DNA from 3 places in the Mesorhizobium sp. M8A.F.Ca.ET.161.01.1.1 genome. Region 2 is predicted to be linked to each of the others. Evidence: predicted binding sites of a transcription regulator. Region 2 holds the regulator's gene; each other region holds the start of a gene.
The links. The regulator LexA, encoded in region 2, represses DNA repair genes until DNA is damaged. The targets are predictions, from matches to a motif close to TGTTCNNNNTGTGTTCNG.

Region 1 (9,941 bases), on a different contig from region 2:
CCGTCCGGTCGCTGGCCGAGGCCGGGCTTCCAGTTGGTCGCCGGGCGGATCAGGTCAGCCAGCCGCTCGAGAATGTCGATGCGAACGGCGCGGCGGCCGAGATTGCGGTAGCCGGCAAGCTTGTAGAACGCCTTGTCGAAGGCCGGATCGATCACCACCGAGGTGCGGCCCGATGCCAGCGCATGGACGACGTCGCCGAAGCCGGGCTTGTCCTTGCCGTCGTTCTTCAGCGCCCACAGCAAGGTCACCAGTCCGGCGGGCGCCGGTTTGATCAGCGCCGGCACGAAGACGTGGTAGGCACCGAAGCGCACGCCGAGCCGGCGAAGCGCCGCGCGGCCTTCCTGGTCGAGCGACTTCATCTCCTCGGCGATGTCGCGGCGATTGATGAGGCCGAAATTCTCGACCAGCTGGAAGGCGATGCCGCGGCCGATACCGGAAATCTGATCGGCATTTTTCAAGTCGACCAGCGGCTTCAGCAGGGATTCGATCTGGAAATTGACGAAGCGCTCGGCGCGCGCGGCGACCTTGTCGCGCGCCGGTCCGGTGAGCTGTTCGTCGGCCAGCAGCACCAGGCGCGGCTTCAGCGCGTCCTCGCCCGAAACCAGCGTGCCGATCGGCGCGCCGATCCAGCGCAGCGTGCCGTCCGAACCGAGCGCGAGATCGCCATTGGCGCAGGCGCCGAAGCGCTCCGCGCGTGCATCGAATTCGGCGGCCAGCGCCTTTTGCGCGGCCGTGCGCACGGCCTTGGCGTCTTCGCCGCCGGCGGTCTGGTCGGCGGTGAAGCGGAACCCTTGCAACTCGCCGACGTGATGGCCTTCGACAAGGACGGTTCCGGTAGGACTGATTTCGGCTTCAGGCATGGTATTTTCTCTAAGGCGCCGCATGAGGACGGAAGTCCTGCGGTCTACGAAGCGTTTCGTCAACCGCTCATGCAGCGCATCCGACAATCTGTCTTCGATTTCGCGCGTCTTTTCCTGCCAGTGTGCCTGATCGGCCAGCCAGCCGGGCCGGTTCGACACGAATGTCCAGGTGCGGATCTGGGCGATGCGGTGCGACAGCGTGTCGATATCGCCCTCGGTGGTGTCGGCGCGGCGCACCTGCTCGGCCATATAGTTCTCGTCGACATGACCATGCCGGGCGAGGTCCATGTAGATCGAGGCGATGAGGTCGGCATGCTGGGCGGGCGCGATCTTGCGATAATCCGGCAGCGCGCAGGCTTCCCACAGCAACGCCACGCGCTTGGCATTGGTTGCGAGCGCGCGGATGCCTTCGTCGCGGGAGAGATGTTCGAGCGCCTGGGCATCGACGGCCGGAAGGGCGCGCGTCAGGCCCTCGACCGGGGCGTTGGTTTCGATCGAGCGCTTCAGCGTATCGAGGCTGGCGAAATCGAATTGGGCGGTGCGCCACTGCAGCACCTTCACCGGGTCGAAGTCATGGCTCTCGATCTTCTGGACCAGATCCTCGTCCAGCGGGTCAACCTGCCCGGTGACTCCGAACGTGCCGTCGCGCAGATGCCGGCCGGCGCGGCCGGCGATCTGGCCGAGTTCGGCCGCCGTCAAATTGCGGTACTGGTAGCCGTCGAACTTGCGGTTCTGGGCAAAGGCGACATGGTCGAGGTCGAGGTTGAGACCCATGCCGATCGCGTCGGTGGCAATGAGATAGTCGACATCGCCCGACTGGAACAGCGCCACCTGGGCATTGCGGGTGCGAGGCGACAGCGCGCCCAGAACCACCGCCGCACCGCCCTGCTGGCGCCGGATCAGCTCGGCGATGGCGTAGACCTCGTCGGCGGAGAAGGCGACGATCGCGGTGCGCCGTGGCAGGCGCGTCAGTTTCTTGGAACCGGCATAAGCCAGATGCGACAGGCGCGGCCGCGTCACCACCGAGACGCCTTTCAGCAGCCGCTGGAGGATGCCGTGCATGGTGGCCGCGCCGAGCAGCAGCGTTTCCTGGCGGCCGCGCAGGTGCAGGATACGGTCGGTGAAGATATGGCCACGCTCGAGGTCGCCGGCCAGTTGCACCTCGTCGATGGCGACGAACGCGGCGTCGGTCTCGCGCGGCATGGCTTCGACGGTGCAGACCGAATATTTGGCGCCCGGCGGCTGGATCTTCTCCTCGCCGGTGATGAGCGCCACCTTGTGGGCGCCCACCTTTTCGCAGACGCGTGTGTAGACCTCCCGGGCCAGCAGCCTCAGCGGCAGGCCGATGACGCCGGTTTCGTGCGCCACCATGCGCTCGATGGCGAGATGGGTCTTGCCCGTGTTGGTCGGCCCAAGCACGGCGGTCACGTCGCGGCCCGACAGGATCAGCGGCTCGGTATGTTTCTGCTGGATGTTCATCGGCTCGGAAATAAGGCTTTCTCGCCTCTCGTTGTCGGGAGCGTGCCTGGACGGCGCGTATGACAGCCGACACATAGGGATTTCGGGCGCGAAGCGAAAGCGGAATGTTCCGCCCGGGTTCCGAAGACGCCCGTGTCAGCCCGCAAATCAGTTCCTGCTTAACAGTTGGAACGAGTCTGGAACGAATCAGCGACGAATCGGTGACTCCGTCAGATTCAGCTTTTGTTCACGGCTAGATATGGATTTTGCGACCATGAGTCTCACCACATGCTGAATCAGAAAACTGGCCCGTTTTATGCTAGGCGAACCTCTCTGTTAACTTTCGCCTGTGAACGAGGTCGGGGGCTCGATGCGCACTGCTCAAGATTATGAAATTGTTAATCTTTCTGAATTGTGGGTTAAGAAACTATGGGTGATCTCGGCCTATTAATGTTAACTTCCGCTCAAAGCCGGAACGAATCGGCGACAAAACAGCGTCAGCGCTATTTTCCCTTTTTGTTCCCCCAATATCTTGTGTTGTGAACAGCTTATCCACCGAGAATCCACAGGCTTGCCCACAGGTTTCGCGCAGGCGCGCTGCCGCCATTAACCTTTGCGTGCCGGATTGGGGCAGCCGCTCGTAGCGGGCGCTTTAGGCCCAGAGCATCACTTGAAAACGGACCGGTTTCCCGGTCCGTTTTCGCCCGTCAAGGCCGCTGGTTGGTGGGCAGGCGAAAATCAATGCCTAGACGAAGTACTGGCCGCCATTGGCGGTCAGGGTCGAGCCGGTGATGAAGCCGGCATCCTCGGAAGCGAGGAAGACGACGCAGCGCGCGATCTCTTCCGGTTCGCCGAGGCGGCCGACCGGGATTTGCGGGATGATGCGCTCGTTGAGCACTTTCTCGTCGATCGCCTTGACCATCTCGGTGGCGATGTAGCCCGGGCAGATGACGTTGACGGTGATGCCGGCGCGGGCGCCTTCCTGGGCGAGCGCTTTCGAGAAGCCGATGTCGCCGGCCTTGGCGGCGGAGTAGTTGACCTGTCCGGCCTGGCCCTTCTGGCCGTTGATCGAGGAGATGGTGATGACGCGGCCGAACTTGCGGTCGCGCATGCCGCTCCACAGCGGATGGGTCATGTTGAAGACACCGGACAGATTGGTGTCGATAACCTCTTTCCACTGCTCGCGCGTTATCTTGTGGAACATGGCGTCGCGGGTGATGCCGGCATTGTTGACCAGTACCGAGACAGGGCCGAGGTCGGCCTCGATCTGCTTGATGCCGGCGGCGCAAGCGTCATAATCGGCGACGGACCATTTGTAGACCGGAATGCCGGTCTCGGCCTTGAATTTGGCCGCCGCATCGTCATTGCCGGCATAGTTCGCGGCAACTGAATAGCCGGCAGTCTTCAAAGCGATCGAGATGGCAGCGCCGATACCGCGCGATCCACCCGTGACGATTGCAACCTTGGTCATGTGTTCTCCTCCCGTTGGTCGGAGGAGCAAATAGGGAGTAGCCAATAGCGAATAGGGGTTTGATGTCCCGCCGCGCTGAGGCCGTTCTTCCCTATTGGCTACTCCTATTCGCTATTGGCTTGTTCAGATTGCTTCCACGCACATGGCGACGCCCATGCCGCCGCCGATGCAAAGGGTGGCCAACCCCTTCCTGGCGCCGCGGCGACGCATCTCGAAGACCAGCGTGTTGAAGACGCGGGCGCCCGAGGCGCCGATCGGATGGCCGATGGCGATGGCGCCGCCATTGACGTTGACGATCGAGGGGTCCCAGCCCATGCCCTTGTTGACGGCGCAGGCCTGCGCGGCGAAAGCCTCGTTGGCCTCGACCAGGTCCAGATCGCCGACCGACCAACCTGCCTTTTCCAGAGCGCGCTTCGAAGCGGGAATAGGTCCGGTGCCCATGATCGCCGGATCGACGCCGGCGGTTGCCCAGGACGCGATGCGCGCGAGCGGGGTGACGCCGCGCCGGGCGGCTTCCGCTTCGCTCATCAGCAGCGCGCCGGCGGCACCATCATTGATGCCGGAAGCGTTGGCGGCGGTCACCGTACCGTCCTTGTCGAAGGCCGGCCTCAGCTTGGTCATGGCATCGATCGTGGCGCCGCGGCGGATGTACTCGTCCTGATCGACAACCGTGTCGCCCTTCTTGCCCTTGATGGTGAAGGCGACGATCTCGTCCTTGAACTTGCCGGCTTTCTGCGCGGCCTCGGCCTTGTTCTGCGAGCCCAGCGCGAACTGGTCCTGGTCGTCGCGGGTGATCTGGAACTGGCGGGCGACGTTCTCGGCGGTGTTGCCCATGTGGTAGCCGTTGAAGGCGTCCCACAGCCCGTCCTTGATCATGGTGTCGATCATCTTGTAGTCGCCCATCTTGACGCCGGCGCGCAGATGCTCGGCGTGCGGCGACAGCGACATCGATTCCTGGCCGCCGGCGATGATCACCTTGGCGTCGCCGGTGGCGATCTGCTGCATGCCGAGCGCGATGGCGCGCAGACCCGAGCCGCAAACCTGGTTGAGGCCCCAGGCGGTGGTTTCCTTGGGCAGGCCGGCAAGGATCGAGGCCTGGCGGGCCGGGTTTTGGCCTTGCGCCGCGGTCAGCACCTGGCCGAGGATGACCTCGTCCACCTCGGCCGCCTCGACGCCCGTACGTGACAAAAGCTCCTTGATGACGACAGCACCGAGTTCATGCGCCGGCGTGGCCGCGAAAGCACCGTTGAAGGAGCCGACGGCCGTGCGTGCGGCACTGGCGACAACGATGGAATTGGCAGAGGACATATTCTTCTCCAGACTTCGAGCTGTCATGTTTTCAGGCATTGTTGGCAACTTTTCTTGCCCTTTCCATGACCCAAGTCAAACCGGAAATCGGCATGGCGCCCATGCGCCGCAAGCAGGTCGCGCATCGCCGTGCCGGCGGACCGGGCGCTGCTGCGCAGCATATTTTGCCCGCTATGCAGCATAATATGATCCCGCAGTGCACAAACTGCTTGGAATTGTGGGGCTTTTGCGCATATCCTCAAAAAGGGCGCAATCGTTACCGGCTGCTTACTCAGGCGTGCCGGTGTCCGGGGAGGATGCAGATGGCCGCAAAAGACGACCCGATCATTATCAAGAAATACGCCAACCGCCGCCTCTATAATACGGGGACGAGCACCTATGTGACGCTCGAGGATCTGGCCGAGATGGTCAAGAAGGGCGAGGAATTCACCGTCCAGGACGCCAAGACCGGGGACGACATCACCCATCCGGTGCTGACGCAGATCATCTTCGAGCTGGAGAACAAGGACGGGCAGAACATGCTGCCGATCCCGTTCCTGCGCCAGCTGATCGCGTTCTATGGCGACCAGATGCAGATGATCGTGCCGAGTTTCCTCGAACAATCGATGATCGCCTTCTCCAAGGAACAGGAGCGGTTCCGCGAGCAGATGAAGGGCGCCATCGGCAAGTCGCCGCTGGACGTGATGAAGATGGCGACGCCGATGAAGGCGCTGGAAGAACAGACACGGCGCAACATGGAAATGTTCCAGAATGCGATGCGGCTGTTCACGCCATTTCCGCCGGCGGGTTCCGCACCCGCCGCTGCCCCTGCCGAACCGGCCAGGAAGGAAGCGCCGGAGAAACCCGACGATCTGCAGCAGCTGAAGGACCAGATCGCTGCCATGCAGCGCAAGCTCGACACGATGTCGTAAGGGGCGGGGTCCAGGCCAAAATCCGCCCGTGCCTTATCGGTCGATGGTCGACTGCCACAGGTCGCGGAATTCGTCGTGTCGCCGTCCAGTGGCCATCACGGGCGCAGAACACCAGGCTCCTTGCCCGAAGCGAAGGGCAGGTCCTCATCCTGCCAGCCTGAAATGCCACCGATCATGATCTTGACCGGAAGACCGAGGCTGGCCAGTTTGAAGGCTGCCCGATCCGCGCCATTGCAGTGTGGGCCGGCGCAATAGACCACGAACAGCGTGCCTGACGGCCATTCTCCCATCCGCCCGGCCGATATCTCGCGGTGCGGCAGATGCAGCGCGCCCGGCACGTGGCGGCGTTCATAGGCTTGCGGCGATCCGACGACGTGCAGAAGCGCAAAGTCCGGCTTTCCGCCACGCAGCGTCGCGGCGACATCGGAACAATCGGTTTCCACGGAAAGCCGGCGCAGGAAATGGTCCCGGGCAATCTCCGGCGATGCCGCCGGTATGTCTGTCACATAGCTCATCAAATTTCTCCATCTCTGATGGAGCTGTTCTCCATCGCTGATAGGTCTGAGGTAGCGCAGCGAGCCGGGCGATTGCAGCTGGCAGCTTTGCCATATATCGTCAAGATCATGCCAAACATGTCGCTTGCCAGTCCGTCCCCTGCCAACCCGCTTGTCGTCGCAATTGCCTATGACGGGCTGTGCACGTTCGAATTTGGCGTGGCGGCCGAGGTGTTCGCCTTGCCCAGGCCTGAGATGGGCCCGGATTGGTACCGTTTTGCCGTTGCCGGCATAGACGCCGGTGAAATGCGTGCGATGGGCGGCGTGCGCATCCTCGCCGATGGCGGACCTGACTTGATCAGCGAGGCCGGCACGGTCATCGTGCCGGGATGGCGCGGTGTGGATTGTCCTGTGCCGCCTTTGCTGATCGACGCACTTCGCAAGGCGAGCGAGCGGGGTGCGCGGGTTCTTTCCATCTGCTCGGGCGTCTTCGTGCTTGCCGCGGCCGGCCTGCTCAAGGGCAAGAAGGCAACCACGCATTGGCGCTACGGCGAAAGGCTGAAGGAGCGGTACCCCGACATCACGGTGGTACCCGATGTCTTGTACATCGACGAGGGAAATGTGCTGACATCGGCCGGCAGCGCGGCCGGGATTGACCTCTGCCTGCATCTGGTCCGGCGCGATTTCGGCACCAAGGCGGCCAACATGGTGGCGCGCCGCCTGGTCGTGCCGCCGCACCGCGACGGCGGCCAGGCGCAATATGTCGAGAGCTCGGTGCCCGAACCTCACGAGCGCAGTCGGCTTGGACCGTTGATAGACAGGATGCGCGCCGACATTTCCGCCGACTATCCGGTCGCCACCCTGGCCGACCTGGCCGGGATGAGCGAGCGGACATTTCTACGCCGGTTCGCTGCCGCAACCGGCGTCACGCCGGCAAGCTGGCTCCTGTCCGAACGGCTTTCTCGGGCGCGTACGCTGCTCGAAGATACAAGCTTGCCGATCGACCGCGTTGCCGAGACGGCCGGATTTGGCGCGGCGGCGACGTTGCGGCATCATTTCCGCCGGCGGTTCGCCACGACCCCCGCCGCATACCGGGCGCGGTTCGGGGCCAACGCCAACTCCGGCTGACAACGTCTCAGGCCGTCACGTCAACAATCCCTCATAGCGGCCGCGCGGCCTGATGATGCTGCCGCTCACGATCTGTTCGACCATGTGCGCGGCCCAGCCCACGCTGCGTCCAAGCGCGAAGAGCTGGAACGGCGCATCGCGCGGCAGGCCGAGGCCGCGCGTCAGCACGGCAAGGGCAAAGTCGATATTCGCTGGAGCGCCGGTCGCGGCGATGGCGGCGGTTTCCAACGACCGCAATGTCTCGTCATTGTTGTCGATGGCCGCCAGAAGCGCCGTGGCGCGGGGATCGCCCTCGGGATAGAGTTGGTGGCCGAAACCCGGCAGCGGCCGGTCGTGGCCGAGCCAGCGCCGGATCGCGGCATCGGATCCATGACTTGCGGCGTCCTCCGCCAGTTGCATAACCGCCTCGCCGGCGCCGCCGTGGCGCGGGCCGGACAGCGTCGCCAGGCCCGCGAGCAGGCCCGCGGCGGGCGAGGCGCCGGTCGAGGCCGCGACGCGGGCCGCGAAGGTCGATGCGTTGAGTTCGTGATCGGCGAGCAGGACAAGGGCACGGCGGATTGCTTCCGCGCCATCATCGTCCACCGACCAGCCCCGTGCCAATCGCCGATGCACTGGTTCCGGTCCCGCCACGGCACCGAGGGCGCCGGCCAGCACGCCGATCGCGTGCGCCGCGTCGGCGCATAGCGAGGCGGCACTTCGTCCCAGCGAAGGCCGCGCCTGGCCGGCAAGCAAGGCGAGTTGCGCAAAGGCCGGGGCGCGGCCGATCTGGCGCGCCGCATCCGGCGACGGCGTTTCGAAACGGACGGGGCGAGGCAGAGCCCAGAGCAGCCCAGCGGTTTCTTCCAGCGTGGCATGGTCGGACAGCGCTGCGGCGTCCCGGCCTCGATAGATGAGGTGGCCGTGCCAGACGGTCGAAACCGAAGTGACAATCGACGGCTCGCCCCAGGCGATCGCGCTCTCGGCGATGGCCGAGGGGCTGCGCCCGCGCGCCCTTCGCGTTGCCAGCGCCGCGATGTCGTCGGCGCGGTACTGGCTGCGGCGCGGATCGTCCCGATCCGGGCGCATGCCGATGCGTCCGCGACTGACATAGGCATAGAGCGTCTGCGGCCTCACGCGCAGCCGTTCCAGCGCCTCTTCCCGCGACAACCATTCGGACATTTGGGTCTCTGATATTGATTCTATTGATCAAGATTGATGTAGATGGTGCCCACCCTTATCTCCCATCGGGAAAAGCTTCAAGGAGACAAGGCTATGGCGAATGGGCTCGATGATGTGGTGGCGGCCGAAACCGTGCTGTCCGATGTGGATGGTCTAGGCGGTCGCCTGACGATCCGGGGCCATTCGCTTGGGGAATTGGCAGGGCGATGGAGCTACGCCCAGGTCGTCCACCTGCTGCTGGACGGGTTCTTTGACGATCTGCCTGGCGATGCCGAACTGGCGGCAAAACTGGGTGAGGCTCGCGTCGAGGTGTTTGACCGGCTGGCGCCCGCGCTGCCCTTGCTGGCACCGCTCGACATCTACAGCGCCATGCGTGCGGGCATGGCACTGCTGCCGGATGGCGAGACGCTGACGGACGCCTTGCGGCTGATCGCGGCGCCGGCGGTGCTGGCGCCGGCCCTGCTGCGCCTGCAGCGCGGCGAGCAGCCGATCGCACCCGACGGCAAGGCAGATCATGCCGCCGACATGTTGAGGATGCTCAGGGGATCGGTTCCGTCGCCGGCCTTGGCCAAGGCGCTCGACACCTATCTGGTGACCGTGTGTGATCACGGGCTCAATGCGTCGACCTTCGCCACCCGCGTCGTCGCCTCGACCTTGGCCGGCCTGACATCGTCGGTGCTGGCGGGCCTCGGCGCGCTCAAGGGACCGCTGCATGGCGGCGCGCCCGGCCCGGTCATCGATATGCTCGACGCGATCGCCGCGCATGGCGATGCGGCCGGCTGGCTGCGCAATGAGATCGCGCAGGGCAGGCGCATCATGGGCTTCGGCCATCGCATCTACCGTGTGCGCGATCCGCGCGCTGATGTGCTGAAAGCGGTGGTGCGCAAGCTGGGCGGCGAGGGCGACACCGGCCGCCGGCTGGCCTTCGCCGAGACGGTCGAGCAGGCGGCGCTCGAGGTGCTTCGGATCGCCAAGCCACAGCGCTCGCTGCAGACCAACGTCGAATTCTACACAGCGCTTGTCCTGGAAGCGGCGGGCTTTCCGCCGCAAGCTTTCAGCAATGTCTTCGCCGCCGGGCGCGTTTCCGGTTGGGTCGCGCATGCGCGTGAGCAGCAGACGACCGGACGGCTGATCCGTCCGCAGTCACGCTATG
Region 2 (9,941 bases):
ACAATTCGGAATCGGCCATGCGGCGCATATGGACGCCGTTCAACGCCTCGAGCTTGGCGAAATCGAAGCGCGCCGCGCCCTTGTTGACGTCGCCGATGTCAAACCACGAGATCATATCCTTGATCGACATGATCTCGTCGTCGCCATGGCTCCAGCCGAGACGCGCCAGGTAATTGAGCAGGGCCTCCGGCAGATAGCCCATGGCGCGATAGGCCTCGACACCAAGCGCGCCGTGGCGCTTCGACAGCTTGGCGCCGTCGGCGCCATGGATCAGCGGGATATGCGACATCGAAGGCACCTCCCAGCCCATGGCGTTGTAGATCACGGTCTGGCGGGCGGCGTTGGTCAGGTGATCATCGCCACGGATGATGTGGGTGACGCCCATGTCGTGATCGTCGACGACGACGGCGTGCATGTAGGTCGGGTTGCCGTCCGAACGCAGGATGATGAAGTCGTCGAGATCCTTGTTGGGGAAGCGCACCTCGCCCTGGACCCGGTCCTGCACCACCGTCTCGCCCTCGGTCGGTGCCTTGATGCGGATGGCGCCCCTGACGCCGGCGGGTGCCTCCGACGGATCGCGCTCACGCCAGTGGCCGTTATAGCGTGGCGGCAGGCCCTTGGCGCGTGCTGCCTCGCGCATCGCCTCGAGCTCGGCTGAGGTCTCGTAGCTGTAATAGGCCTTGCCCAGCCGCACCAGTTCCTCGGCCACCTCACGATGGCGCGGCGCCCGCTCGAACTGGGAAACCGCATCGCCGTCCCATGACAGGCCGAGCCAGGTCAGGCCGTCGAGAATGGCTGATGTGGCCGCATCGGTCGAACGCTCCCGATCGGTGTCCTCGATGCGCAGCAGCATCGTACCGCCGGTATGCTTGGCATAGAGCCAGTTGAACAGTGCCGTGCGCGCGCCGCCGATGTGCAGATAGCCGGTCGGCGAGGGGGCAAAACGGGTGATGACCTTGTCGGACATGGAACTCTCGGAAAACGTCTGAAGCTGGGTGCGGAGGGCGCGGACTTTCGCGCTTCGCGCGTTCATGTAGCATAGGGTGTCGAGGGCGCAAGGGGCAGACCCGATGACTGGACGAGGCCGGGGCTCGGATCGGGGCGAGGGCGCCATTGTCGGCGTCAGCGAACGGTCCTTGTTTGCGACGCCTCCGGCGATCCCGCTGCCATCGCCGCTCGTGGCTGCGCCCGCAACCCAGCCGTTGCAAGCGGGCTTGCCGGCGCCAACTCCGTCTCCTGCCGCACGCAGGATCGTGCGCGCGCGCCGGAAAATCGGCCGGATATCCTTGCTTCGCCTGCGCCACGGCTTGGCCAAGGCGGCGGAGCTGGAACTTGACCGGGGCATCGCCTTCCTGCTGGTGCCGGTCTGCCTGGCGGTTGGGGCGATCGGCTACTTTTCGCTGGCGACCGAGCCCGATTTTGCAAAGCCTGTCGCGGTCATGGTGCTGGCGGCGACCTGTGCATTCGTCTCGCGTTCCTGGCCGAAAACCCATCTGTGTTTCATGGCAGTGCTGTTGTGCGCGCTGGGCCTGCTCGCGGCGAAGGTCGAAACATGGCGAGCAGGAACCCGGATGCTGGGTTCGGAAATCTCGACTCAATTGACCGGCCGCGTGGTCTCGCTCGAGGAGATGGAGAGCGGCCGTATCCGGTTGACCATGGACGTGATTTCGACCGCCCGGCCGAAATTGCGCTATGCGCCGGAAAGGGTCCGGCTTTCGGCACGCAAGATACCGCCGGAAATGACCGCTGGCTCGCTTATCACAGGCTACGCCAAACTGCTGCCGCCGACCGGTCCGGTGCGGCCGGACAGCTACGACTTCTCCTTCGACAGCTATTTCGCAGGCATCGGCGGCAGCGGCTTCTTTCTCGGCAATCCAACGGTTGTCGCTACCGACGATGGTGAGATGTCGCTGCCAGCCCGTCTTTTTTCAAGCATCGAAAACGCCCGCGAAGCCATCGCCGACCACATCAGGGGCAGCATCGGCGGCGCCGAAGGCGAGATCGCGGCGGCGCTGATCGTCGGCGTGCGCGCCGGCATTCCCGATGAAATCAACGAAGCGATGCGGCGTACCGGCATCTATCACATCATTTCCATTTCGGGACTGCATATGGCGCTGGTCGCCGGCACCATCATGGGTCTGTTGCGCGGTGCCTTCGCGCTGTTTCCAGACTTTTCCGCGCGCCGGCCGGTGAAGAAATATGCGGCCGCCGCCGCACTTTTCTCGATCGCCGCCTATCTCGTCATTTCCGGTGTCGTCGTTGCGGCCGAACGCAGCTTCATCATGCTGGCGGTGATGCTGATTGCCGTCTTGTTCGATCGCGCGGCGCTCACCATGCGCAACCTGGCCATCTCGGCGATCGCCGTTATCCTGGTTTCCCCGCACGAGGTCGTCGGCCCGAGCTTCCAAATGTCGTTCGCGGCAACCGCGGCCCTTGTTGGCGCCTATGCCGGCTGGGCGGACCACCGCGCTGGTAAGACGAGGCCACCGTCGCCAAAGCGGTCACTACCCGGGTTCCTGACGCGAAAATTCCTGCTGGCGACAGGTGGATTGGCCATGACCTCCATCATTGCCGGCAGCGCGACGGCGCTGTTTGCCATCTGGCATTTCCAGCGCGTATCGCCGCTCAGCCTGTTCGCCAATCTGGCCGTCATGCCGATCGTGTCGGTGGTCGTCATGCCTTTTGCGGTCCTCAGTTCGCTGGCGATGCCCTTCGGCGCCGACGGCCCGTTTCTCTACGTGATGGGCAAAGGCCTGACAGCGATGATCGCCGTATCGTCATGGATATCGGAGCGCTCGCCGATCGATGGGGTAGGTCTGATCTCGCAGCAATCCGTGCTGCTGGTGGCCGTCGCGCTGGTCATCGCGACGATGGCGACGACCTGGCTGCGGCTCGCGGCACTGCCATTCGCACTTGCCGGTCTGTTGACTGTGTCGGACATACGCACGCCCGATGTGCTGATCTCGGAAGACGCACGGCTGGTCGCACTGCCGATCGGCAATGGCGAACTGGCCGTCAACCGGGAACGTCCGAACGAATTCGCGGCCGACAACTGGAAACGCGCTCTGGTCTCCGAAACAATCGTCAAACCGGAAATGTTCGACAAGGCGGACGGGCAATTCGATATTGCCGCTCCCACCGACCTGCCGCAGGGATCGCCGTTCTATTGCCGCGAAGGCCTTTGCCTTGCCAGGCACCCTTCCGGCGCGATCGTCGCCTATGTCGAGGATCGCAAGAACACCTGGAAAGCCTGCGCCTTCGCCGACCTGATCGTCGTCAATGACGCGACCGCCTATGACGCCTGCCACAATCCGCTGGTTGTCGTCGTCACGAAACGGCAGCTCGCCCGCAAGGGAAGTGCTGCCGTCTTCTTCGATCCCCAGTCGGCCACAACCCCGGCTGTGATCGAATTCGCTGTCGACGGACCATACCGGCCCTGGCACGAGCAGCGAAAATTCTCACGCGAGGCGAGGGGGCTGCCGCCCTATAAAAAGCCAGACAAGTCCGATGGCAAACCGGCTCAGTAGCGCCTGATCAGCCCGACCAGCTTGCCTTGTACCTTGACTCTGTCCGGCCCGAAAATGCGCGTTTCGTAGGCTGGATTGGCGGCTTCGAGCGCGATCGAGGCGCCTTTACGGCGGAACCGCTTCAGCGTCGCTTCCTCCTCGTCGACCAGCGCCACGATGATTTCGCCCGGACTTGCCGTGTTGGCATTGCGGATGATGACCGTGTCGCCGTCGAAGATACCAGCCTCGATCATCGAGTCACCCTTGACCTCCAGCGCATAGTGCTCGCCGCCCATGATCATATCCGGCGGCACCGAGATCGAATGCGTCTGATGCTGGATGGCATCGATCGGCACACCGGCGGCGATACGGCCCATGACCGGGATGGACACGGCTGAAACCACATCGTCGTCATTGCCGGCCGCGGGCAGACGCGAAGGCGCCGTCGCCGGCTTGAGCTGGCGGCCAAGATTGTTTTGACCAAGGCTGCCCTGGATGACGCTGGGCGAAAATTTCTTTGCCGCGTTCAGGCCGGGCGCGATCGAATCCGGCAGCCGCAGCACCTCCAGCGCGCGCGCCCGATTGGGTAGCCGGCGAATGAAGCCGCGTTCCTCCAGCGCCGTGATCAGGCGATGAATCCCGGATTTGGAGGCAAGATCGAGCGCTTCCTTCATCTCGTCGAAGGAGGGCGGTATCCCGCTTTCCTTGAGCCGTTCGTGGATGAACATCAGCAGTTCATGTTGCTTGCGTGTCAGCATGGCGGCCCCCAAGGCATTGAACGAAGGTCTGAACCAGAATCGAAAAAACAAACCCAGAACAAACACTATCTGTTCCAGTTGTGTTCCGCAACCGTTTAAAGTTTAATGAATTTGTTAAGGCTGCGGATGTTTTTTGTCCGCTACGGCGGGCAGAAGCCGACCTTTTCCGCCATCGGCAGGCCCATTGAAATCGTTATGGTTAATGGCCTGTGGCCCATCCGCTCCCGAGTTTGGCGTCAGCCGTTCGGAAGGCTTTCCCCGGGCGGATTGTATAATTTATCGGTCCGTTATTCGCGGAACGAAACGAAACCAAAACGCCAACGACTGGCAGCTTCGGGGCAGCGATGGACCCAGGCGTCCGGCCCCACTCCGACCAACGCGTGCGAATAGATGTCGCGGAAGCGCCGGAGTCATCCCGAACCGGCTTTCAAGCTGCCGGCGCGGGCGGCGTATTTGGTCGGGCCGCTGTCTTCGCTGTGGACATAGACGTGCAGGGTGTAGCCGATATGGGCCACCATCAGCGCCTTGGCCCGCTCGACGTCACGATCGAGTGCCGCTTCCATGATCGCGGTATGGTGTTCGATCGCAATCGCTTCGCGCAGCGCCTCCATCGCCTCTTCGTAGCCATCCTTGAGGCCGGCCGCGGCCCGCAATGTCGGCGCCAGACCAAGAAAGCGATGATGCCGGCGCAATTGATCCGAGATCGTCGAGCGGAAACGCAACAGCCAATCGCATGTGGCGGCACTCAGCAGCGCCGCATGGAAAGCCTCGTGATTCTCGTCCCATTTGTCGACCGCCGCATCCGAGGGATCGTCGACCGCGGTTTTGCAACGGGAGAGCCGGTAGTGGGCTGTGACCACGGCATCTTCCCATTCCTTGCCGCCTTTCTCCATCGATTCGAGGAACAGGGGGATCTCGACCACCATCCTGGCGCGCGCCAGATCCTCCAGTTCGGCCCGCGACACCGGAGCCACGGCAAAACCGCGATTGCTGATGGCGGTGACCAGGCGTTCGGCCTCGAGCCGCGACAAGGCTTCGCGCAATGGCGTCCAGCCGACTCCATAGGTGCCGCGCAGTGCACTCAGTTTGAGCGGGGCGCCGGGCATGAGGCGCGTGGTCAGGATATCGCGCCGCAACAGCTGATAGGCTGCCTCCGTCTTTGTGGAGCTCGTTTGATCCTGCATCGCGGTCCATCCGTCGTCTGGCAGGGAAAATTATATATGATGTAGGGGCATGGCAAGAATTATATATAATGTTTGACACAAGCCGGCGGACTGACCATGATCGTTTGCAGTAGCCGCGCTGCAAGCGGCGGTGATCAAATCTGGGAGGAAATGATGTTGAAGTCGAAATCCGCTTGGTTGTCGGGTTTGTTCCTGGCTAGCGCGTTGATGGTGAGCGCCGGCAGTGCCGCCGCCGACCAGATACGCATCGGCATTGCCAACTTCGGCGAGCACCCCCAGCTCAATGCCGCCATAGCCGGCTTCAAGAAGGCGCTGACGGACAATGGCTTCGTCGAGGGCAAGGACGTCGTCTATACGGAAAGCCATACCAATTTCGATGCATCGCTGGTGCCGCAGATGATCGCCAAGCTGCAGGCGGAGCAGCCCAAGCTGATCTACACCATCACCACGCCGGTCTCGCAGATCGCCAAGAAGGCGCTCGCCGGTTCCGGCATTCCAATCGTCTTTGCCGCGGTCACCGATCCAGTGGCGGCCAAGCTGGTGCCGTCGTGGGATTCAGGTGACGAAGGCATGACCGGCGCCAGCGATCTGCAGGACGTCGCCGCGGTGATGGCCTTCACCAAGAAGCTGCTGCCGAACGCCAAGCGCTTCGGCGTGCCTTACAATCCGGGCGAGGCCAATGACGTTGCCTTGGTCGAAAAGATCAAGGCGGCGGCGCCCGCCGCTGGCTTCGAGGTGGTGGAGGTCGGCATCGACAACGTCAATGACATCCAGCAACGTATCGCTTCGCTCGCCGGCAAGGCCGACGTCATCTACGGCCCGGCCTCGAACCTGATCCAGCCGGCGATCGCCGCTGTCTCCGCCGCCGCCCGCCAGGCCGGTATCCCGGTCGTCAACTCCGATGACAGCGCGGTCCGCAACGGCACTGTGCCGGCGAGCTTCGCGGTCAATTACACGCAGGTTGGCATCAACGCCGGCGACATCGCCGCAGAGATACTCAAGGGCAAGGATCCCAAGACGATCGCGCCGTCGCGCCCGGCCTACAAGGATCACATGGCAACGATTTCCCGCAAGGCGATGGCCGCGTTCGGCATCGAGATACCGGCCTCGATGGCAGATTGCGGCTGCATCGTCGACTGACATCAGGCTGCATGAAGGTGACGGCGCGGGCGCCGTCACTTTTCATGTCAGGGAGGAACGATGCTCGAGATCCGATCCGCGCGCAAAGTATTCTACAGGGGCCAGGCCGACGAGAAGATCGCGCTGGACGGCCTCAGCCTGTCATTGGCGACTGGCGAGTTCGGCATCGTCATCGGCTCCAACGGAGCTGGCAAGAGCAGCATGCTCAATGCCATTTCCGGAGCTCTGATCCTCGATACCGGCAAGATCCTGATCAATGGCGCCGATGTGACTGATATGCCGGTGCACAAGCGCGCCGCGAAACTGGCGCGGGTCTTCCAGGATCCGATGCGCGGCACCGCCGCCAGCATGACGGTGGCGGAAAACATGCTGCTGGCTGATTTGCGCAGCAGCAAGCGCACCTTGCGCCAGGGGCTGAACCCCACCCGGCTCGCGTCCTACAAGGAACGCCTGTCGATACTGGGCCTCGGCCTTGAAAACCGCCTGGACACCCGCGTCGACCTGCTTTCGGGTGGGCAGCGGCAGTCCCTGTCGCTGATCATGGCGGTCGGCGGATCGCCCGACTTGCTGCTACTCGACGAACATACCGCGGCGCTCGACCCGCGCACGGCCGAGATCGTCATGCAGGCAACGGTGCGCGCTGTCAGCGCGCTGAAGCTGACGACTTTGATGGTGACCCACAACATGCAGCATGCCGTCGACTACGGCAGCCGGGTGATCATGCTCGACGCCGGCCGCGTCCTCCTGGAGGTCACAGGCGAAGAGAAGGCGAGGGTCTCGGTTATCGATCTGATCGGCCATTTCTCAGTCAAGACCGACCGCATGTTGCTGGCGAGCTGATCATCATGGGCTTCATTCAGGACGTTCTCGCCAGCTTCGTCGCGATCATGCCGGTCACGCTGGCGCAAAGCCTGATCCTGGCCTTTGTCGTGCTCGGGATCATGATTCCGTTTCGCATGCTGAATTTTCCCGATCTCACCAGCGAGGGCGCCTTTCCGCTGGGCGGCTGCATCTGCGGCGTCCTCCTTGCCGCCGGCGCATCGCCGTTGGTCGGCATCGCCGCCGCCCTCGTTGCCGGCTTCGCGGCGGGCTGCTGCACCGCCTTCATCCATCTGCGCTTCCGCATCCACACGCTTCTGGCGGGCATCCTGATGATGACGATGCTCTACAGCATCAACCTTCGCATCATGGGCAAGTCCAATCTCTCGGTCTTCGGCTCGCCGACGGTGTTCGACTGGGTGCCGTTCGCGCGGCCGGGGTTTCCCGCCAGCAAGATCGTCGTCGCCGGCCTTCTCGCGCTGATCGCCTTCATGCTGCTCCACATGTTCTTCAGGACCGAGAAGGGGACGGCCGTGCGTGCCGTGGGCGCCAATCCCGACATGGCCGAGGCGCAAGGCATCAATGTCTGGGCCGCGACCATAGGCGGTGTCGGGCTGGCGAGCGCTTTTTCGGCTTCAAGCGGCGCGCTGATGGTGCAGTCGCAGGGATTTGCCGACGTCAATATGGGATTGGGGATCCTCATCAACGGCCTTGCCGCGCTGATGATCGGCGAGGCCGTCGTCGGCAAGCAGACGGTCTGGCGCCAGCTGCTGGCGCCCTTCGCCGGCGCGATCATCTACTACCAGCTGGTGTCGTTCTGCCTTGCCGCCGGCATGCCGCCGCCCGACCTGAAGCTTGCCACGGGTCTGTTCGTGCTCGCCATGCTTGCCTTGCCCAGCCTCAAGCGTAGCCGCGGGTCGGCGCCGGCACGCGAAGCGATCCGTCAATAACCAGGGCATGAATAACCAGGGAATGTCACAAATGATGCGTGCACCGCTCGATTTCGCAGCCGTCGAGGCCATGGATGCGGCGGACCCGCTGCGCGCCATGCGCGACCGGTTCATTTTGCCGGAAGGCGTCATCTATCTCGACGGCAATTCGCTTGGGGCCGCGGCACCCGCCGTCTTCAACGAGCTACAGAACGCCGCCACCCAGGAATGGGCGCAGGATCTCATCCGCGCCTGGAATACTGCCGGCTGGTTCGACATGCCGCTGGCACTTGGCGACCAGCTCGGACGGCTGGTCGGCGCCGCGCCCGGCCAGACCGTGGTGTGCGATACGACCTCGATCAACATCTACAAGGTGCTGCATGCCGCGCTCGGCATGCGGCCGGACCGGTCGGTCATCGTCGCCGAAGGCGACAGCTTTCCGACCGATCTCTATATGGCCGAAGGCGTGGCCTCGACGCGACCCGGCACCGTCTTGCGGCTCGAGGGCGTCGACGCGCCGACCATTGAGGAACTGATCGACGAGCGTGTCGCCGTCATCCTGGTCAACCATGTCAATTACAAATCCGGCCAGCTGCGCGACATGGCGGCACTGACATGCAAGGCCCATCAGGTCGGCGCGCTGATCGTCTGGGATCTCTGCCATTCCGCCGGCGCCTTGCCGGTCGAACTCGACAGCGCCAATGCGGATTTCGCCATCGGCTGCACTTACAAATATCTCAATGGCGGTCCGGGCGCGCCAGCCTTTATCTACGCCGCCACGCGTCATCACGACAAAGTCCAGCAGCCGCTCAGCGGTTGGTGGGGCCACGCGCGGCCCTTCGCCTTCGAGCAGGGTTATGCGGCCGGCAGCGGCATCCGTCGCTTCCTGTGCGGCACGCAACCGGTCTTGTCGATGCGGGCGCTCAAGGGGGCGCTGGATATCTGGGACGATGTCGACATGGCGGCAGTGCGCAACAAGAGCATCGCGCTCACCGACCTGTTCATCCAACTCGTCGAGACCAGATGCGGCGCTTACGGCCTGGAGCTGGAAAGCCCGCGCGATGGCAAGCAGCGCGGCAGCCAGGTTTCGTTCCTCCACCCCAACGGTTACCAGGTGATGCGGGCGCTGATCGAGCGCGGCGTGATCGGCGATTTCCGTGCGCCATCGACGATCCGCTTCGGCTTCACGCCGCTCTATGTCGGTTACGCCGATGTATGGCAGGCGGTCGGGGTGTTGGAAGATATCCTGCGCACCGGCGCGTGGAAGGACGCGCGCTTCGCGGTCAAGACCGCGGTGACCTGAAGCGTCGGCGCAATTCCAGGAAAAGTGCCGCGCCGCTTTCCAGTCCGCACCAAGGAGCTCAGAGCCGGGTACGGACGTTCCAGAGTTCCGGAAACAGGACGACCTCGAGCATCTTCTTGAGGTAGGAGGCACCGGATGTGCCGCCGGTGCCGCGCTTCAGGCCGATGATGCGCTCGACCGTGGTGACGTGGTTGAAGCGCCATCGGCGGAAGTAGTCCTCGAAGTCGACCAGTTTCTCGGCCAGTTCATAGAACATCCAGTAGCGCTGCGGATCGCGGTAGATGGTCTGCCAGGCGACGAGG
Region 3 (9,941 bases), on a different contig from region 2:
AGGTCAGCGGGTCGCCCGACGAGGATCGTGTCGTGCGCGCCGACAAGAAGGGCCGCATCGTCCAGGTCTCTCCGGTAGCGCCGCCGAAGAACTTCAATGCAGGCTCGATCTTCCAGCGGACCTCTTCGCTGATGCGGCCGAGCATGGACAGCGACCTGAAAATGGCCTTCGCCAAGCCTCAGATCAAAGGCAAGGAAATCCTGATCGCCGCCGCATTCCACGCGCGTGAAGACAAGAAGCCGGATCCCGGCGTGCCGGCCATGCTCGCCGCCCTCGTCAACAACGACCACCCCGATGTGCTGGCGACCGCCTACGCACAATCCGAGCCGGACTACGCCAAGGCTTCACCCTTTGAAGCCCTGCTTCAGGACGAGCAGTCCAACAGCGGCCGCTTCATTCCGCCGATGGCCAAGGGCGACCATGCCTGGATCCAGAATCCGCTTCCGGCCAGCGTCTTCTCCAAGCCGGAGCAGAAATGCCTGGCCAACGGCATCTATTTCGAGGCACGCGGCGAAACCGTGCGCGGTCAGGCCGCCGTCGCCCAGGTTATCCTCAACCGGGTCCGCAATCCCGCCTATCCCAATTCGATCTGCGGCGTCGTCTACCAGAACGACAGCTGGTTCAACCGCTGTCAGTTTTCATTCGCTTGCGACGGCAGAAAGAAGCGCATCGACAACCCCGTCGCCTACAAGACCGCGCAAGACATCGGCATGGCCGTCACCGCTGGCAAGATCTTCATTCCGGAGGTGGGATCGTCAACACATTACTACGCCAACTATGTCCATCCCGGCTGGGCGCGCACGATGCAGAAGATGACCAAGATCGGCCTGCATATCTTTTACCGGACCTATGGTGGCGGCTGGAGCTGAGCCGACCGCCGGGCGCCTCTCTTTTCGGGCGGTCGCACGGTCGATCGGAGAGCCATTGCCCGGGGGATTCGCGCAACGCATCCCTCCGATCGCCGCGGGCACGATGTCGCACCTTTCTAATCCTTTGATTTTACTATTTAAAATACACAGCGCGGAACTTCCCTCCGTGGCTTGACGGGCGCAAACCCTCTAACTATGTTGCCGGCGACTTTAGAAGCGGACGGACGGTGACGGTCTGCCCGGGCAGGGGGGTTGCGATGGCCGAGAAAAAAGGGCCAGACGGAACCGGAGAAACCGGCCGCGGCAAAGAGCATGACGCCGAAATCCGCGACGACGATCTTGAGCGACGTCGGCGTGAACTTGGAGCATCGCTTGCGACAAGGCTGCCGAACCGGCTCGAGGGGAAAGACGACGCGAAACCAGTGACCGGATACGGTCAGGCGATCAAACTATCCAGCGAGTTTATCGCCGGGGTGGTCGTGGGCGCCGGCATCGGCTGGATCATCGACCGTATGGCGGGGACATCGCCGTGGGGTCTGATCGTTTTCCTGCTGCTTGGTTTTGGCGCCGGCGTGCTCAATGTCATGCGTTCGGCTGGCGTTGTGGCGGAATTCGGACAAGGCGCGAAGCCGCGCCGTGACCGGGACGACGGCAAATGACCGCCCTTCAGGTGGCATTTGGAAATAGCCGCTTCCATGCGGCAAGGTAATTTTGGCCGTACGCGGCATTGACGGGGTTTGAACGTGGCAGCTGACAAGGTCGATCCGATCCACCAGTTCCATATCAACAAGCTGATACCGATCGAGATCGGCGGCTATGACCTGTCTTTCACCAATTCCGCCCTGTTCATGGTCGCCACCGTGGTTGTCGCCGCGGCGTTCCTGTTCCTGACGACGTCGAGCCGCAGCCTGGTTCCAGGCCGGCTGCAGTCGGTCTCCGAAATGGCTTATGAATTCGTCGGCAACATGCTGCGTGACGCCGCCGGCACGCAGGGCATGAAGTTCTTCCCCTTCGTGTTCTCGCTGTTCATGTTCGTGCTGGTCGCCAATCTGCTCGGCCTGTTTCCCTATTTCTTCACGGTCACCAGCCACATCATCGTCACCTTCGGCCTCGCGGCCCTGGTGATTGGAACCGTGGTGGTCTACGGCTTCATGAAGCATGGTCTTGGTTTCCTCAAGCTGTTCGTGCCGCATGGCGTGCCGGTGTTCCTGCTGCCGCTGGTGGTGCTGATCGAGGTCATTTCCTTCGTGTCGCGCCCGGTCAGCCTCTCGGTTCGTCTGTTCGCCAACATGCTTGCCGGCCACATCACGCTCAAGGTTTTCTCCGGGTTCGTCGTCAGCCTCTCCGCGCTGGGCGCGGTCGGCGTGGCGGGTTCGATCCTGCCGTTGGCTATGGCGGTGGCGCTGACGGCGCTTGAACTGCTGGTCGCCTTCCTGCAGGCCTACGTCTTTGCCGTATTGACCTGCATGTATCTCAACGACGCCCTGCATCCCGGGCACTGAGGCAAGAGTTCCGGCCAAGAGTTTTCAACATTGGTGCCGGATGAAATCGCAACGGAATTTTCAGATCCAAAGGAGTTGAACAAATGGACGCAGAAGCAGCAAAGTACATCGGCGCCGGCATCGCTTGCCTGGGCATGGGTGGCGCGGGCATTGGCCTGGGTAACATCTTCGGCAGCTACCTCTCGGGCGCGCTGCGCAACCCTTCGGCTGCCGACGGCCAGTTCGGCCGCCTGATTTTCGGCTTCGCCGTGACCGAAGCTCTGGGCATCTTCTCGCTTCTCATCGCGCTGCTGGCCCTGTTCGGCTGAGTACTGAGAAGATTGGACAGGCCGGCCGCGCAAGCGGCGGGCCTGATATCTGGGGATAGTCCATGTTCGTGACATCTGCCTTCGCGCAAGAGTCCGCGCCATCAGCCGACACCAGCCACGCTGCGACCGGAGGCGACACGCATTCCGGCACCAGCGTGCCTGCCGAAGCGCACGGCACGTTTCCGCCATTCAATCCGGAGACGTTTCCGTCGCAGCTTCTGTGGCTGGCGATCACGTTCGGGCTGTTCTACCTCTTCCTGAAGCGGGTCGTGATGCCGCGCGTCGGGGGCATCATCGATGTCCGCAACGACCGCATCAGCCAGGATCTCGACCAGGCTGCCAAGTTGAAGGGCGAGGCAGACGCCGCCGTTGCCGCTTACGAGCAGGAACTGGCGGAAGCCAAGAAGAACGCGAACTCGATCGGCCAGCAAGCCAACGATGCGGCCAAGGCGGAAGCCGATACCGCGCGCAAGAAGATCGAGGCTGCGCTCGATGGGAAGCTTGGCGAGGCCGAGGCACGCATTGCTTCCATCAAGGCCAATGCCATGAAGGAAGTCGGCAGCATTGCCGAGGATACCGCTTCGGCGATCGTCGAGGCACTCGTTGGCGGCAAGGCCAGCAAGGCCGAGATCGCGGCCGCGGTCAAATCCGTGGCCCGGTGAGGAGCGCATCATGGACGCTACATCTCTCGCAACGCTCTGGGCCACGATTGCCCTGATCATCTTCCTGGCCATCGCCGTCTACATCAAGGTGCCCGGCATGATCGCCAAGGCGCTCGACGCCCGCGCCGCCAGGATCAGCAGTGAGCTCGACGAGGCCCGCAAGCTGCGCGACGAAGCCCAGCAATTGCTTGGCCAGTACAAGAAGAAGCGCAAGGAAGCCGAGCAGGAGGCTGCCGACATTGTCGCGGCCGCCAAGCGCGAGGCCGAACTGCTGGCCGCCGAGGCCCACAAGAAGACCGAGGACTATGTCGCCCGGCGCACCGCGCTTGCCGAACAGAAGATCGGCCAGGCCGAGCGCGAAGCGATCGGCGAAGTGCGCGCCAGCGCCGTCGACATCGCTGTCGAGGCGGCACGTGCATTGCTCGCCGCCAAGGTTGACGCCAAGGCAGGAGCCGATCTGTTCAAGTCCGCGCTGCAGGATGTGAAGGCCAAGCTGAACTGAGCTGACAACATCAAGCAAATCAAAGCCGTCCGGGAAACTTGGCGGCTTTTTTTGTACGGTGCGTTGACGCCACCAATCTCCCCTCATGGGGAGATGCCCGGCAGGGCAGAGGGGGGCGCGAAGGATCGCCGGCGTTCGATTCTTTATCCGTCGCACCGGCTGAGAAGTATCCGGCGAATCTGATCGCAATGAACTGACAGGTCGGCGGGACAGCGCCCCCTCTGTCCTGCCGGACATTTCCCCCCCCGAGGGGGAGATCGGCTGTAGTTCGGCGCCGCTTTCGCCTCACTCCAGCCCGGCCAAGCTCTCTTCCTCAACCACCTCGACACCCCCAAGCCTGAACGGCGCAAACGAGGTGCGGTGCAGCCGCGCCACCGGCCCGTGCGCCTCGATCGCCGTGCGATGCCGGGCCGTGGCGTAACCCATATGGACTTCGAAGCCGTAACGATCGTGATGATTGCCGCAGCCACACATCATGCGGTCGCGCATGACCTTGGCGACGATCGAGGCGGCGGCGATCGATTGCGAGCGCTGGTCGCCCTTGATCAGCGCGCGCCCTTCGCAGGGCAGTCCCGGGGGCACGTCGCGCCCGTCGGCGAGCGCGAGTTTTGCCTGAACCGGCAGCCCGACCAGCGCGCGGCGCATCGCTTCGAGGCTCGCCTTGAGGATGTTGCTGCCATCGATACCCTCCGCGCTGATCGACGCCATCGAGACGCCGAGCGCGGAACCGAGGATGCGCAGGAACAGCGCTTCGCGCTGCAAGTGGCTAAGCCGCTTTGAATCGTCGAGTCCTTCGGGAATGTTGGCGGGGTCGAGCACCACTGCTGCCGCGACGACCGGACCCGCCAGCGGGCCACGGCCGGCTTCGTCCATCCCCGCGACCGGCCACAAACCATCGGCCATCGCCTTCGTCTCGAAGGAGAAATCGGGTTTCTCGACGATCTCGAAGAGAAGCGGAGAATCAGAACGCGCGCGAGCCATGTTGCGGCGAGGTTCGCATCGGCTCCGATTCTCCGCAAGTCCCTCCGGGTCGGGTGGGGCGCCGGACCGGGAGGGCACCGTCTGCAGGCCGGGGCAGGCCGGACGGGATTATTGGCCGCAGCGGTCATGAACAGCCGCGGCGATTTTCAATTTTCAGAGCAGCATCAACTGCTCCTGGTCCTTGCCGGCGGCCACGAACTGGTCAGTCCGCAACGTGCGTCGCTCCGCATTGAGGCCGAGCCGCTTGGCGGTGATTTCGAAGCGCCGGCCGATCTGCCAGGCATAGGGGCCGGCGCCCTTCATGCGCTTGCCCCATTCCGAATCGTAGTCCTTGCCGTCGCGCATCGAACGGATCAGCGACATGACGTGGCGATAGCGGTCGGGATAGTGGCGCAGCAGCCAGTCCTTGAAGATCGGGCTGACCTCCAGCGGCAGGCGCAGCACCACATAGCCAGCTTCACGCGCTCCGGCATGGTGTGCCGAGTCGAGGATGCGTTCCATCTCCTGGTCGGTCAGGCCCGGAATGATCGGCGCCACCATCACCGAAGCCGGAATGCCGGCATCCGAAAGCTGCCTGATCGCTTCCAGCCGCTTGGTCGGCGTCGAGGCGCGGGGTTCCATCGTCCTGGCCAGCATGCGGTCGAGCGTCGTCACCGACAGCGCCACCTTGGCGAGCCCGCGCTCGGCCATGCGCGACAGAATGTCGATGTCGCGCACCACCAGGGCCGATTTGGTGACGATGCCGACCGGATGACCGCGTGCCTCCAGCACTTCGAGGATCTCGCGCATGATCCGGTACTGCTTCTCGATCGGCTGGTAGGGATCGGTGTTGGTGCCGATGGCGATGGTGCGCGGCTGGTAGCCGTCCTTCGACAACTCCTTGTCGAGCAGGCGTGCCGCGTCCGGCTTGGCGAACAGCTTGGATTCGAAATCCAGGCCCGGCGACAGGCCCATGAACGAGTGTGTCGGCCGCGCGAAGCAATAGACGCAGCCGTGCTCGCAACCGCGATAGGGATTGATCGACCGGTCGAAGGAGATGTCCGGCGATTCGTTGCGGGTGATGATGGTGCGCGGCTTCTCCACCTGCACCTCGGTCTTGAACGGGGGCAGTTCCTCCAGCGAACTCCAGCCGTCGTCGAAGACATGTCGGCTCACGGGTTCGAACCGGCCGGACGGATTGATGCCTGCCGACCGGCCACGGTTGCGGTCCGGACGGACCCGCATGCCGCTCTGCTCGATCATCGCGTTGGCCATTTCGGCTCGTCCTGCTCCGAAGGCTGCAATGTCGGCGCGCATGATCGGTTCCATCTTCGCCCGCTCCCAGGGACTGTCCATGTTCTGTCGAATCGCTCTGCTCATGGAAATTATTCCTATTTTGTTGATGAGAACAAAGCAAGAACTTTTTATGGTGCGGCGCAAAAACTGGCGTCGGTCGGCGCTTTCCGCTATTCGGCTCATGATGCTCAGTGTTCTCATCGAAACGCATAATGACGAGGAGGGTCTCGCCCGCACGCTGGCGACGCTGATCGGCGGCGCGGTCGAGGGCGTGGTGCGCGATGTCGTCGTCTGCGACACCGGCTCCACCGACCACACGCATCGCGTGGCCGACCATGCCGGCTGCCACTATGTGGGGAGCGGCGGCATCGCCGCTGGCATTCGCCAGGCCAAGGGTGACTGGCTGCTGTTTCTCGAACCGGGTGCGAGGCTGGTGGAGGGTTGGATCGACGCGGTTGTCGCCCATACCGCCAGGCAGACAATGGCCGCCCGGTTCTCGCGGGCGCGGGGCAGCCGTCCGCCGTTCCTGGCCCGGGTCTTTTCGGCAAACCGTGCGCTCGCCGACGGCCTGGTGATCAGCAAGCGGCAGGCGGCATCTCTGTCCAAGAATGCCGGCAGCGCCGAGGCGTTGGCGCGCGGTCTGGCGACAAAGAAGCTCGACGCCGAGATCTGGGCGGCGCCGCCGAGGCAGAGGTGATTTTTTGCGGCTGCTCTGTCCATTGTGCGTTGCACAAAAACTGACGCGCGGGTAACTTTCCGACAAGGCGGGTGAATTGGGTTTGGGTCATGCCGGAACGGCAGGCTCCGACATTGCGTCGGCGCTGCATCATACCCTTGAGGATCCCCATGAACCTTTCGACCACTGACAAGTCCGGCACTGCCAGTCTCGAGGCCATTGCACGCAATGGCAGCCTGCTGCGCCGCATCGCCGTGCGCATCCCGACCTATCTGAAGGACCTGCGCGAAAACCCTGCCTGGCTGCCGATGTTCGTTCTGGCGCGTACCATGCCCGGGCGCCGGATGCATTGGCTGGGCGCGAAGCGCGCTCGTCCGGCCGACAATGCCGGGGACACGATGTTCAGGGGCGTTCAGCGCGAGGCCGTCGTCGGCGCGTTGCGGTCGGACGGGCTGTTCTCGGGGCTGATCCTGCCGCCTGATATCCACGAGGAGATTGCCAGCTTCGCCCGGCGCACGCCCTGCTACGGCAATTTCGACCGCCGGCTCGAATTCGTGCCCGGCGAACATGCCGAAGCCGAAAAGCGCCTTGGCCGCTCATTGCTGAGCGGCCATTATTTCGAACGCATCCTCGACTGCCCGGCGGCACTCGCCATACAGCGCGACCCGCTGCTGCTCGACATCGCCGCGCACTATCTCGGCGCTCAGGCGAAACTCATCACGACACGCGTCTGGTGGAGTTTTCCTACCGGCGAGGCGTCCGACGCCGACAAGAACCTTGCCTCGCTCGGCAAGTATCATTTCGATCTCGATGACTGGCGGATGTTGAAATTCTTTTTCTACCTCAAGCCCGTCGACGCCGAGACCGGTCCGCATGTCTATGTCAGGGGAAGCCACAGGCGCCGCGCCATAAGGCATCAGCTCACCCTTCTCGTCGGCCATCCCGCCAAGGATGTGCTGGACGTGTATGGCGAGCAGAGCCCGGTGACCCTGACCGGAGAGGCTGGCCTCGGCTTCGTCGAAGACCCCTTCGGTTTCCACATGGGCACGGTGCCGGCACGCACGCCACGGCTGATGATGGAAGTTGGCTTCGGCGTCTCCAAGCCGTCGCGCCGTCGTTTCCATGGCGAGCCGGTCATCCGCTGAAGGCAGGTCAGGCGAAGCTCATCTCGACCGGCATCCAGCGAAGGCGACGCCTGGCTTGCCGCTCAGCTCTGTTTTCCCAGTCGAAGTCGACCAGGACCGATTCTCCGGTGAACGCCCTGTGATCGTCCAGGGCGTTGACGATCAGGATGGCCCTGGCCTCGTCATTTTCCCCGGCGATCGCGGCGGCATAGACGCCGCATTCTCGGCAAATCAGATAGTCGGCGGTCTCCAGTCCGAACCGGTATTTGCGCAATCGCCTTGCGTCCTTGACCGAGATGATCAGCCTGCCGTCAGGATCGGCGACGGCGCGCGCGCCATGCTTTGTGCAGAACGAGCATTGGCAGGCGCGGACTTCGATTTGCGATGGATCCAGCTCGGTCGAAAATCGCAGGCGTATATTGCCGCAATGGCACCCACCAGTGTGCATGGTTCCAGTTTGCACGGCCATATCTGCCTTCTCGTGAACGGTAGGGATCGCCCACGAAGATACTGTCTCCGGCATCCGGTTTGGAATGGCCGTTCGAAGGCGCCCGGCGCTGTTCTGCCTGGCGAACACGGCGTGAAGTCGGCACTTTGCCTAGGCTTTTTAAGGGGCTGATTTGCCGCGCCGCAGATGTTCGTCCAGGCGCGGCATGATCTCGACGAAGTTGCAAGGCATGTGCCGGTAGTCGAGCTGTGCCTCGATGATGCCGTCCCAGGCGTCCTTGCAGGCACCGGGCGAGCCCGGCAGCACGAAGACGAAGGTGGCGTTGACGACGCCGCCGGTCGCCCGGCTCTGGATGGTCGAGGTGCCGATCTTGTCGTAGGAGATGCGGTGGAACACTTCCGAAAAGCCGTCCATGCGCTTTTCGAAAATCGGCTCCAGCGCCTCGGGCGTCACATCGCGGCCGGTGAAGCCGGTTCCGCCGGTGGTGATCACGACGTCGATGGCCTTGTCCCGCGACCACGCCAGGACGGTGTCGCGGATCTTTTCGCGGTCGTCGGTGACGATGTCGCGGCCGGCCAGGATGTGGCCGGCCGCGGTGATGCGATCGGCCAGCGTCTGGCCGGACTTGTCCTCGGCGAGGCTGCGTGTGTCGGAAACCGTCAGCACCGCGATGCGCACCGGAATGAAGGCACGGCTCTCGTCAGTCCTGGCCATCTCACTCAGCCTCCGATGCCATGCTGCGCGTTGCCGCGACGAACCAGTCGGGCTGGCGGCCGCGGATCTCGGCCGCCGCGCGCTTGGCGACATTGCCGGTCTCGAACAGGCCGAAGCACGTCGCGCCCGATCCGGACATTCGTGAAAAACCCGATCCAGCCTTATCAAGCCATGAAAGCGCCCTGCCTATGGCGGGCTGCATCGCAAGGGCTGGCTGCTCGAGATCGTTGCGGGTCACCTCCAGCCAGTTGCGCAGGCTGTGAAACTCGATGCTGCGCGGCAGCGGCGGCAGTGGCTCATTGTCGCGACGGGACAGTGAAGCGAAGATTTCCGCTGTCGAGACGGGCGTTCCCGGATTGACCAGCACCAGACCCAGCGCCGAAAAATCCGGCACCATCGACAGCTCCTCACCGATGCCGCGCGCCACCAGCGGCTTTGCCGCCAGGCACATCGGCACGTCGGCGCCTAGCGAAAGACCGATCCGCGCCAGCTCGGTGCTGTCGATGTCCAGGCCCCAGCTCTCCGCCAGCCCGCGCAGCACGGCCGCCGCGTCGCTCGACCCTCCGCCCACGCCGGACGCGACCGGAAGGTTCTTTTCGAGCCTGATGGTCACGGGCGGCGTGCTCCGAATGCCGGCGGCCTGCCGCAACGCATCGCGTGCCTTCAGCACCAGATTGCCGCCATCGAGCGGGACGTCCGCCGCATAGCGGCCGGACACGCTGAAATCGTCGGCTTCAGCCGGCGCGATCTCGATCCTGTCGCCAAAGCGCGTGAACACAGCCAGGCTTTCGATGAGATGGTAACCGTCGGGGCGCCTGCCGGTGACGTGCAAAGCAAGATTTATCTTGGCGGGTGCCGCCCAGGTCCGGACACGCGGACC

Region 1: the regulator LexA is predicted to act here: its motif matches at 2,506-2,523, upstream of EN804_RS14575 (helicase-related protein).
Region 3: the regulator LexA is predicted to act here: its motif matches at 6,208-6,225, upstream of EN804_RS24495 (PA0069 family radical SAM protein).

The regions. Positions count from the first base shown of each region.
Region 1 covers NZ_SRTD01000005.1:78,715-88,655, forward strand. Annotated here, with positions in the region: gene EN804_RS14575 (helicase-related protein) at 1-2,339, opposite strand, end outside; gene phbB (acetoacetyl-CoA reductase) at 3,064-3,789, opposite strand; gene EN804_RS14585 (acetyl-CoA C-acetyltransferase) at 3,913-5,097, opposite strand; gene EN804_RS37240 (hypothetical protein) at 5,121-5,279, opposite strand; gene phaR (polyhydroxyalkanoate synthesis repressor PhaR) at 5,400-6,008, shown strand; gene EN804_RS14595 (rhodanese-like domain-containing protein) at 6,104-6,523, opposite strand; gene ftrA (transcriptional regulator FtrA) at 6,632-7,630, shown strand; gene EN804_RS14605 (citrate synthase) at 7,646-8,788, opposite strand; gene EN804_RS14610 (citrate synthase/methylcitrate synthase) at 8,882-9,941, shown strand, end outside.
Region 2 covers NZ_SRTD01000001.1:130,681-140,621, forward strand. Annotated here, with positions in the region: gene gltX (glutamate--tRNA ligase) at 1-967, opposite strand, end outside; gene EN804_RS00665 (ComEC/Rec2 family competence protein) at 1,071-3,527, shown strand; gene lexA (transcriptional repressor LexA) at 3,521-4,264, opposite strand; gene EN804_RS00675 (GntR family transcriptional regulator) at 4,675-5,448, opposite strand; gene EN804_RS00680 (ABC transporter substrate-binding protein) at 5,602-6,588, shown strand; gene EN804_RS00685 (ABC transporter ATP-binding protein) at 6,649-7,428, shown strand; gene EN804_RS00690 (ABC transporter permease) at 7,434-8,357, shown strand; gene kynU (kynureninase) at 8,392-9,639, shown strand; gene kynA (tryptophan 2,3-dioxygenase) at 9,698-9,941, opposite strand, start outside.
Region 3 covers NZ_SRTD01000011.1:139,152-149,092, reverse strand. Annotated here, with positions in the region: gene EN804_RS24530 (cell wall hydrolase) at 1-869, shown strand, start outside; gene EN804_RS24525 (AtpZ/AtpI family protein) at 1,127-1,528, shown strand; gene EN804_RS24520 (F0F1 ATP synthase subunit A) at 1,613-2,371, shown strand; gene EN804_RS24515 (F0F1 ATP synthase subunit C) at 2,455-2,679, shown strand; gene EN804_RS24510 (F0F1 ATP synthase subunit B) at 2,742-3,341, shown strand; gene EN804_RS24505 (F0F1 ATP synthase subunit B) at 3,352-3,843, shown strand; gene EN804_RS24500 (ribonuclease HII) at 4,129-4,824, opposite strand; gene EN804_RS24495 (PA0069 family radical SAM protein) at 4,978-6,132, opposite strand; gene EN804_RS24490 (glycosyltransferase) at 6,284-6,796, shown strand; gene EN804_RS24485 (hypothetical protein) at 6,946-7,920, shown strand; gene EN804_RS24480 (hypothetical protein) at 7,928-8,368, opposite strand; gene moaB (molybdenum cofactor biosynthesis protein B) at 8,507-9,061, opposite strand; gene EN804_RS24470 (4-(cytidine 5'-diphospho)-2-C-methyl-D-erythritol kinase) at 9,063-9,941, opposite strand, start outside.